Regions from separate parts of the Amycolatopsis sp. NPDC102522 genome, predicted to be linked through region 3. Evidence: riboswitches for the same ligand, from Rfam matches in the RefSeq annotation. Region 3 holds a riboswitch; each other region holds the start of a gene.
What was found. Region 3 has a riboswitch for S-adenosylmethionine ahead of ACZ6YV_RS09415 (methionine ABC transporter ATP-binding protein). Riboswitches for the same ligand answer to the same signal wherever they lie in the genome.
Positions count from the first base shown of each region.

Region 1: it holds a riboswitch for S-adenosylmethionine, as region 3 does, so the genes downstream of both, ACZ6YV_RS28485 (aminotransferase class V-fold PLP-dependent enzyme) here and ACZ6YV_RS09415 (methionine ABC transporter ATP-binding protein) in region 3, are expected to answer to the same signal.
Region 2: it holds a riboswitch for S-adenosylmethionine, as region 3 does, so the genes downstream of both, thrC (threonine synthase) here and ACZ6YV_RS09415 (methionine ABC transporter ATP-binding protein) in region 3, are expected to answer to the same signal.

Region 1 is NZ_JBVJLY010000014.1:52,412-55,676, forward strand. It holds gene ACZ6YV_RS28480 (hypothetical protein) at 1-438, opposite strand, end outside; gene ACZ6YV_RS28485 (aminotransferase class V-fold PLP-dependent enzyme) at 458-1,822, opposite strand; SAM riboswitch class IV at 1,857-1,971, opposite strand; gene ACZ6YV_RS28490 (M23 family metallopeptidase) at 2,100-2,783, opposite strand; gene ACZ6YV_RS28495 (potassium/proton antiporter) at 2,926-3,265, opposite strand, start outside.
Region 2 is NZ_JBVJLY010000012.1:47,731-50,995, forward strand. It holds gene ACZ6YV_RS26245 (ComEC/Rec2 family competence protein) at 1-250, shown strand, start outside; gene thrC (threonine synthase) at 268-1,533, opposite strand; SAM riboswitch class I at 1,545-1,677, opposite strand; gene holA (DNA polymerase III subunit delta) at 1,813-2,796, shown strand; gene rpsT (30S ribosomal protein S20) at 2,849-3,109, opposite strand.
Region 3 is NZ_JBVJLY010000002.1:750,608-753,872, forward strand. It holds gene ACZ6YV_RS09410 (4-(cytidine 5'-diphospho)-2-C-methyl-D-erythritol kinase) at 1-866, opposite strand, end outside; gene ACZ6YV_RS09415 (methionine ABC transporter ATP-binding protein) at 990-2,000, opposite strand; SAM riboswitch class I at 2,213-2,303, opposite strand; gene rsmA (16S rRNA (adenine(1518)-N(6)/adenine(1519)-N(6))-dimethyltransferase RsmA) at 2,551-3,265, opposite strand, start outside.

The DNA of each region.
Region 1 (3,265 bases), on a different contig from region 3:
GTCCAGCCAGGCGAGCACGACCAGGCCCAGGGTCAGCAGGATCGCGCTGCGCGCGTCGCCGTCTATTTCGAATTCCCAGAAACCGACCAGATCCGCCAGCACGATGGCGACGAGCCCGCCGACGGCGATCGCGGCGACCTTCCACCACGGCATGGTCTTCGCCCGAATCGTGTAGAACAGCACCGTGCCGAGGTAGACGGCGAGGACGGCGAACAGCCAGTTGTCCATCCGGCTCATGCCGACGACCGAGACGGCTTCCCCGGCCTCCCTGCTCATCTCCACGCCGTAGAGCGCTTGATACCGCCCCGGGCCGGGGTTGGGCGCGTAGGCGAACCACCCCTCTGATCGGCTCGAACCGACGGACAAGGCCACTACCGCCAGTTGGGCGAATCCCAGTAGTGCCAATGGAAACCAGTAACGCGGTCGCTCGTTCCCCATGCGGGGTGAGGGTAGTGGGTCAGGCGCAGAACGGGGGAAGTTCCCGCGGATCGTTCTCCGGCACCCAGCGGCCTTCCGGCTTCTCGTACTGCCAGCGCGCGCCGCGGGCGACGATCTGGCGCAGCGCCAGGACGAGCCTGTCGACGTGCTCGGCGGTGCTGCCGAGACCGAGGCTGACCCGGACGGCCTGCTGGCCGGTCGAGCCGGCGGCGGAGATCAGCCGCTTGGTCGCGATGTGCGCGCAGAACGCGCCGTCCCGCACGCCGATGCCGTACTCCGCGGACAGGACAGCGGCGAGCCAGCCCGGGTCGAAGCCGTCGACGACGAAGCTGAGCGTGCCGACCCTGTCGACAGGCGCGTCGAACAGCCGCAGTTCGGCGAAACCGGGGATACCGGCGAGACCGCGACGCAGCCGCGCCAGCAGTTCGTCCTCGTGGGCGACGATCGCGTCCCAGTTCCCGGCCAGGGTCTCGCAGGCGACACCGAGCGCGTAGACGCCGACAGTGTTGGGAGAACCGGCTTCGTGCCGCTCGGCGCCGGAATTCCAGACCACGCCGAGGTCTTCGGAGTCGCGGGTGACGAGCTTCGTCGCGCCGCCACCGGCGAGGTACGGCTGGGCGGCGCGCAGCCAGTCGGCGCGGCCGATCAGCGCACCGGCACCGAAGGGCGCGTACAGCTTGTGCCCCGAGATCGCGATGTAGTCGACGTCCAGTTTGCGCACGGAGATCTTGCGGTGCGGCGCGAGCTGCGCCGCGTCGAGCGCGATCCGGGCGCCGTGCCGCCGCGCGACGGCGGCGATCTCCTTGACCGGCAACAGTTCCCCGGTCACGTTGGAGGCACCGGTGATGACGACCAGCCGCGGGCCCTGCGGGCAGTCCGCGAGCGCTTCGTCCACAGCGGACACCGCGGCGAGACGAGTACGCGGCGTCTGGATCCGGCGGACGTTCGGGCCCTTCCACGGCAGCAGCGCGGCGTGGTGGTCGGTGTCGAACACGACGACCGACGTGTGCTTCGGCAGGCTGCGCGCGAGAAGGTTGAAGGAATCGGTGGTGTTGCGGGTGAAGACGACGGAATCGGTCGACCGCGCGTCGACGAAGTCCCGCAGGATTCCGCGCGTGCGCTCGTAAAGCTTGGTGGAGACCTGCGAGGCGAACCCGGCGCCACGGTGGACGCTGGCGTACCAGGGCAGGAACTCGTCGACAGCGTCGCGCACCTTGTCCAGACAGGGAGCGCTGGCCGCGTGATCGAGGTTCGCGTAGCCGATGTCGCCGCCGGTGACCAGCGGAACCCGCAGACCGGCACACGCCACCGTCGGGATTTCGTGCTCCACAACGGTTTCCGCGACAGTGACGGGGGTGCTGGTGCGTTCGAGAGCGAGAGTCATCGTCAATCCTCCGGGCCAGGGGACCCCGACGAGGATCCCGCGCTTGCCCGTCGCACCACGCGACGAGCCTGGTCCTCACCCGGGGCACCCCACCGCGGAAGGAGGGTTGCCGGTCAGCTAGCCGGGGCTTGACGCTGACACTCGTGACCTACGAACGAAGTTAGCGGATAGGCGGCCGATCAAGCCACCCCTTGTCCGCATCTTGAGACGCCGCTCACGTACTCCGCAAGCGAAAAGAACCGTTGCCCGGCGCCGCGCCGCGCCGGGCAACGGGAGGTCAGACGCGGAATCGCCCGGGAAGCGGGACGACGGAACGCGAAGAGACCTCGGTCGCGGAACCCGAGTACTGCTCGGTGCCCGCGGTGAACTGCCAGCCGCCGAAGGTCTTGCCGTCGACGGCCTCGCCGTGGGCATCGGCGACCTTGGTCGAGACCTCGTCGTAGGAGAGGCCGTTCCAGTTGCCCGCGCCGACACCGAAGTCGCGCGAGTCCCCGCCCTTGGCGGCGGCCGCGGGCAGGGTCCACAGGGTGAAGTGCACGTGGGCGCCCGTGCTGCTGCCGCCGCAGGGCAGCGCGTTGCCGGTCCGGCCGAGGAGGTCGCCGGGGGCGACCTTCTGGCCGTCGGTGACCGAAATGTCCTCCATGTGGTAGTACCCGGTCCGCCAGCCGCCGTCGTGGTCGACGGTCACCCAGTCGCCGCCGCCACAGTGCTGGATCCGGACGGTGCCCGCCAGCGGGGCGCGAACCTTCTTGTCGGCGGGGCTGAGGTCGATGGCGTTCTTCACGCCGGAGTTCCCGTTGTCGGAGTGGACCCCCGCCGAGTAGACCGACTGGCCCGCGTCGAAGGGCAATCCGAACGCCGGGAACGCGCCGGCCGCTGACGCCGCCGGCGCGGAAAGAACCACCCCGACGAGTACAGCGGCGGCCCCCAGACCGGCGAACCGTGCAGGAAGTTTCGTCACCTTGCGTACTCCTTACCCCGCGACACTCACCCATTCGATGGAGTCGATTGCGGGGAAAGTAATCCAAAAGGAGTACAAAAGGGAACAACACGTAAGAAAATTTCTGAGATCAACCGACGAAAGACTGGCGCCGGTTCGTGACCTATTGGCCGGATTCGCCCTTCCACCTGGCGAGGCGTCCGGCGCGGTCGACGGCCCGCAGGCGTCGTTCGGCCGCGTCACGGACGTCGGAGGTGGTCACGACGAGTAACTGGTCACGTTCCTGGAGCCGGGTGTTCTTGTTCGGTGTGAAGCCGGTGCCGTCGCGGACGAGGAGGCTGATCGTCGCGCCCACCGGCAGCCGCAGTTCGGCCAGGTAGACGCCGTGCATCTTCGATCCGGAGTTGATCCGGACCTGCAGGAGTTCCGCGCCCATCTCGTCGAGTGGCGCGGAGTCGACGTCGATCTCGTGCGGTTCGGCGTGCTGGGCCAGCCCGAGCACT
Region 2 (3,265 bases), on a different contig from region 3:
GGTCCCGCACCACGGAAGCCGCTACACCGCACCGGATTTCCTCAACGCCGTCGCGCCACAGGTCGCATTGGTGAGCGTCGGTGCCGGAAACCCTTACGGTCATCCGAACAAGTCCACTTTGGACAGTTTGACTGCCGTCGGTGCTTCCGTCGCCAGGACGGACACGGACGGCGACACCGCTGTCGTCGCCGACGCGCGGGGTCTTGCCCTGGTGCGCCGGGGTGAGCCCCGCGGCCCGCCTCGTTCTTGAGGCGGGCCGGCGGGAACTCAGATGCCGAGAGCCTCGCGGACCGCGTCGGCCGAGGCGCCGACCGTGGCCTTCGGGCCGACCTTGTCCTCGATGGCGTCGAGGGTCTTGAGGCCGTCACCGGTGATGAGGAGCACGATCTCCTCGTCCGGGTTGAGCTTGCCGGTCTCGATGAGCTTCTTGGCCGTCGCGACGGTGACCCCGCCTGCGGTCTCGGTGAAGATGCCCTCGGTGCGGGCGAGCAGCCGGATACCCTCGACGACCTCTTCGTCGGTGACGTCTTCGATCGCGCCGCCGGTGCGGTTGACCACGTCGAGGACGTAGGGGCCGTCGGCCGGGTTGCCGATCGCCAGCGACCGGGCGATCGTGTCCGGCTTGACCGGCTGGACGACGTCGTGACCCGCGCGGAAGGCAGCCGAGACGGGGGAGCAGCCGGTGGCCTGCGCGCCGAACACCTTGTACGGCGTTTCGTCGACGAGGCCGAGCTGCCCGAACTCGCGGAAACCCTTGTCCACCTTGGTGAGCTGGGAACCGGAGGCGATCGGAACCACGATCTGCGGGGGAATCCGCCAGCCGAGCTGCTCGGCGACCTCGAAGGCCAGGGTCTTGGAGCCCTCGGAGTAGTAGGGCCGGACGTTCACATTGACGAACGCCCAGCTCTCCTGCTCGGCCGCGAGCTGGGTGGCGAGCCGGTTCACGTCGTCGTAGTTGCCGTCGACCGCGATCAGGTCGCCGTCGTACACGGCGGTGGTGAGGATCTTGGCGCGCTCGAGGGTCTTCGGGATCAGCACGACCGACCGCCAGCCGGCGCGGGCGGCCGCGGCGGCGACCGCGTTGGCCAGGTTGCCGGTCGACGGACAGGCGAGCACGTCGAACCCGAACTCGCGCGCGGCCGCCAGCGCGACGGCGACCACGCGGTCCTTGAACGAGTGGGTGGGGTTGCCGGTGTCGTCCTTGACCCAGACCTTCTTGACGCCCAACGCTTTCGCGAGCCTGTCGGCCTGGACGAGCCGGGTGGCGCCGGGCTCGGTGTTGGGGATTTCTTCGACGTTCGAGGGAACGGGAAGGAGTTTCTTGTAGCGCCAGATGTTCTTCGGCCCGGCTTCGATGTCCTCGCGGCGCACGCGGCCGAAGTCGTAGGCGACTTCGAGCGGCGAGAAGTCCTCGGCGGAAACGAATTCGGGGGCGAGCGGCTGCCGGTGTCCCTCTTCCTTCGACACCAGTTCGACAGCCGGTCCGAGATCCGGGGTCTTGGTGGTGGAGGTCGTGCCGAGGGTTGCGGTCATCGCGAGGTCCTTCCTCATCTGCCCCGCCGTGGCGGGCCGGAATTGGCACCGTGTTCGTCAGCTATCCCGCGATCGCGGGATGACAGGCTGACGCCGGTTGCCGGGGCTTCATCGGGCCGTTCCCTCTGCCCCTCTGGATGAGCGGTATCCGATTGTCGGCACGCACATGATCGCGTCGCCTCGCCAACACCGTACGACATGAGCCTCAGGTGGGGCCACCGTGCCCGGAACACATCACCGGACAAAGCACACGAGAGGAGGAGTGGCAGGATCGTCACCGTGACGACGCAAGCTTCCGCCCCATCGCCGCTGGTCCTGGTTCTCGGTGAGGAAGAGCTGCTGATCGAACGCGCGATCCGCGCCTCTTCGGACGCGGCCAAAGCGGCCGATCCGACGGCGGATCTCACCCGGATCCGGGTGTCGGACCTCACAGTCCCCGCCCTCGCGGAGATGGTCAGCCCCTCGCTGTTCGCCGAGGGCAGGGTGATCGTCCTCGAATCCGCGCACGACATCTCGCAGGAGCTCTCCGACGGGGTGATGGCCTACGTCAAGGCGCCCGCCGACGGCATCGTGCTCGTCGTGGTGCACAGCGGAGGCGGCCGGAGCAAGGCCGCGAAGGCGCTTCCGGCGGCCTTGAAGAAGGCCGGGGCGGAGGTCGTCGAATGCCCGAAACTGACCAAGGCCGCCGAGCGGGAATCCTTTGTCCGCAACGAGGTCCGCCGGGTCGGCGGGAAGATCGACGGTGCGGCCGTGCTCGCGCTGATCGACGCCGTCGGCTCGGACCTGCGCGAGTTGTCGTCGGCCGCGACCCAGCTCGTCGCGGACGCCGGTGGAACGGTCGACGAGCAGGCGGTCCGCCGCTACCACCGGGGCCGTGCGGACGTGAACGGGTTCGCCGTCGCCGAGAAGGCCGTCGCGGGCGACATGGCGGCGGCCCTGGAATCGCTGCGCTGGGCGATGCAGCTGGGTGTTCCGCACGTGCTGGTCGCGGACGCCCTCGCCGACGCCGTGCGGACGATCGCGCGGGTGTCCGGTGCCGGCCGCGGGAACCCGAACCAGATGGCGGGCGAGCTGGGGATGCCGCCGTGGAAGGTGCGCAAGGCGCAGGGGCAGGCCCGTGGCTGGGGTCAGGACGGTCTCGCCACCGCGATGCGGGTCGTCGCCCGGCTCAACGCCGAGGTCAAGGGGGCGGCGGCCAACCCCGAGTACGCGCTGGAACGTGCCGTCCTGCAGGTCGTCGACGCCCACGGCACAGGACGCTGAACATGGCGAAGGGCCCTTGCGACTCGCGTCGCAAGGGCCCTTCGAAAGCCGATCAGAGAGAGTTCGCGCGCTTCGCGAGCGCGGACTTCTTGTTGGCGGCCTGGTTGGCGTGGAGAACGCCCTTGGTGACGGCCTTGTCCATCTTCTTGGCCGCGTCCTTCTGCAGCTCCAGGGCCTTGGCCTTGTCGCCGGCGTCGGCCGCCTCGCGGAACTTGCGGATCGCGGTCTTCACCGAGGACCGGATCGCCTGGTTGCGCTGACGCGCCTTCTCGTTGGTGGTGATGCGCTTGATCTGCGACTTGATGTTGGCCACGGGGGCGCTCCTCTTGAATCTCTCGGTGGTTTCACCGCCGCGCTGTGACGGCCCTGCGCGCTTGTGAAAGCGGCGCGGGTTTCCTCCATGACGGAATGCCACACAGCGGTGAAGGGCCAGCTTAACAGCCGTCCCGGGGCGGATCGTGGCCGCCTC
Region 3 (3,265 bases):
ACCCCCGCACCGGACAACTCCGCGGCGACCTCGACGGCGGATTGGGCATCCGCGCACAGGAAAGCGCAGGTCGGCCCGGACCCGGACACGGTGCCGGCGAGCGCGCCCGCGTTGACTCCCGCCCGCAATGTGCGGCGCAACCCCGGTCGCAATGAGACAGCGGCCGCCTGCAGGTCATTGCCGAGAAGCAGCGCCAGCTGCCGCGGATCACCGGACGCCAGCGCCTCTACCACCGGAGTGTGCGAACCGATCCGCGGCGGGCTGCCTTCTTCACGCAACCTGTCCAGTTCGCCGAAAACCCGCGGGGTCGAAAGACCACGCTGGTCGAAAGCCAGCACCCAATGGAACGTATGCCTCGACAAGACCGGCACCAGCTGCTCACCCCTGCCGGTGCCCAACGCTGTTCCACCGTAGAGAGCGAAGGGAACATCGCTGCCGAGCTTCGCGGCGATACCCGCCAGTTCGTCTCGGGAAATGTCGAGTTTCCAGAGCGATGCCAGGCCCACCAGGGTCGCGGCCGCGTCGGCGCTGCCACCGGCCATCCCGCCCGCCACTGGGATTCCTTTGCGAAGCACCACCCTGATCTTGGACTCGCCGTCCGCTTTGCCGATGTGGGCCGCCAGCGCCTGTGCCGCCTTCCAAGCGAGGTTGTTGGCCCCTGTCGGTACTGACCCTTCGCCTTCGCCATAGACCTCGACGCCGGGGTCCTCGGTGATCGCGACGGTCACCTCGTCGGTCAGCGAAAGCGCCTGGAACACGGTCACCAGCTCGTGGTAGCCGTCCGGGCGTACGTCACCGACCGCCAGGTGCAGGTTGACCTTGGCGGGAACCCTGACGGTTACTGGGGGCGGTACGACGGCGAGCACGACTCAAGCCTACGTGGCCGCTCCACTTGTGCCGCCACCAGGAGAAAAGAGAACAAAGACGAGTCAGACACGAACGGGCCGCCTCGGACGGATTTCGTCCGAGGCGGCCCGTTCGTGGAGGAATCAGGCAGCGACGCCCTGCGGTCCGCGGACCGGGTGGGTCACGTGGCCGCCACGTTCGGCGATCCAGGCGAGTGCGGCGTCCGCGCGCTCACCCCGCACACCGAGGCGGAACCGGCCGACCGGCGTGTCGCCGATCCGGGTCAGGCCGCCCCCGATGGTGGCGAGTTCGACGTCGAAGCGACCGGCGGCTTCCGGCAGCAGCGCGCCGACCGACGCGAAGCCGACAAGCACGACGTCCACCGCGCGGTCGTACTTCGAAGCCTGTGCCCGACCGGTCTCGATGGAGGGCAGCAGCGCCTGCGCGGTCCGGCTGTTCGGGTCAGAGACCAGGTCGAGCACGGATCCGCGTTCGATGATCGCTCCGGCCTCCAGCACCGCGACGTCGTCGCAGACACGGCGAACGACACCGGCGTCGGGAGTGGTGAGGAGCACGGTGACGCCGAGCTCGGCGCGCGCACGGTCGAGCACGGTCAGGACCGCGCCGGACTCCTCGGGCTCCACACCGGCGGTCGGGTCGTCGGCCAAGAGCACGGACGGCCCGGCGGCCAGGGCCTTGGCGATGGCCACCCGGCGCAGCTGTCCCTCGGACAGGTCGCCCGGCCGCTGCCCCGCCCGCGGGGTGAGCCCGACCAGGTCGAGCAGGTTGCCGACCCGGTTACGGCGCTGCGGCCCATCGAGGCCGAGCTGCTCGAGTGGCGACGCGATGTTGCCGGCGATGGTGCGTTCAGCGAGCAACTCCGGTTTGGTGCTCACGACACCGACCTGACGGCGGATTTCGCGCAGCCGGCGGCCGTCGAGGGTCCCAGTGTTGAGTCCGTCGAGGCGGACGACGCCTCGGTCGGGACGCTCCTGAAGCCCGATGCAACGAGCGAGGGTCGACTTGCCGGAGCCAGCCGGACCGACGACTCCGAACAGCGAGCCGGCTTGGATGTCCACGCTCACATCGCGCAGGGCGACGACGGGATTTCCGTTGAGGGGAAAGGACTTGGACAAGTTTTCGACAGTGATCACGAAAGGCTCCATGCAAATGGGGCGCCGCTTCTTTCGAGCGCGCCAACCGTCACCGAGTAACCGTCCGGAAACGGACGGGTTTCAGAGGTAAGGGAAAAGACTCAGGCAGTAACGGTGGAGCGTCGACACGCACTTACCGTGCGGCGACCTTCATCAACGACACGTCGCCTGGTCAGCAGGAGCGGGTGGGTGACCCTGTTCATTAGGCACAGCCTCCATCGGTCCTGGCGGTAGCACCTGCCCTGTGGAGGGTGGTTGCTGCGACTTCGGCGAGCCAGGTCTCTCAGTCGCTCGGGATGGCTTACTGAGTAAAACCGATCCCACTGGATGAAAGCAAGCACGTAGGCGCAGATCACACGTCTGGTCGCGTCCACAATACAGGAACTGCTGTCCATATTTTGAGACAGCAACAGATACCTTTGTGCTACGACAAGGCCGCTGCCTGCTAAGACAGGAGTGGATCATGCAGATCGAGAAGAGGATTTACGCACTCGTGCTGACATCGGCCGACTCGCGTTCACGCGGTGCCGGTCACACCTGCAACAGGTGGTCAGCCCGCCGCCGCGGCGATCCGGGCGAACTGATGAACATCCAACTGCTCTCCGCGGGTCTTGGGGTCGATACCCGCCTTCTCGAGCAACTCCCCCGCGCGTTCGGCGGAGCCCGCCCATGACGCCAACGCCGCACGCAGAGTCTTCCGCCGCTGAGAGAAGGCGGCATCGACCACCGCGAACAAACGCGCACGCTCCACGGACGACACCACGTCGCCCCGTTCGAAAGCGACCAGTGCAGAGTCCACGTTCGGAACAGGCCAGAACACGGCGCGAGGCACCGCGGCGACCTTGCGCGCCTTTCCGTACCACGCGAGCTTGACGCTGGGCACGCCATAAGTCCGGCTCCCCGGACCGGCCGCCATCCGGTCCGCGACCTCGGTCTGGACCATCACGAGACCGCTGGTGAGCGACGGCAGCCCGGCGAGCAGGTGGAGCACGACGGGGACGGCGACGTTGTACGGCAGATTCGCGACGAGCGCCGTCGGCCGCGCGGGCAAGTCCTCCGCCGTGATCCGCAGAGCGTCCGCCCTGACGACCGTCAGTCTTTCGGCCCCGCCCCGCTCGGCCACGGTATTCGGCAGCCGCCCGGCCAGCACGGGATCGATTTCGACCGCGACGACCTCGGCGCCGGTCGCGAGCAGGCCGAGGGTCAACGAGCCGAGGCCCGGCCCGACCTCCAGCACGACGTCACCTTCACCAACCCCCGAAAGG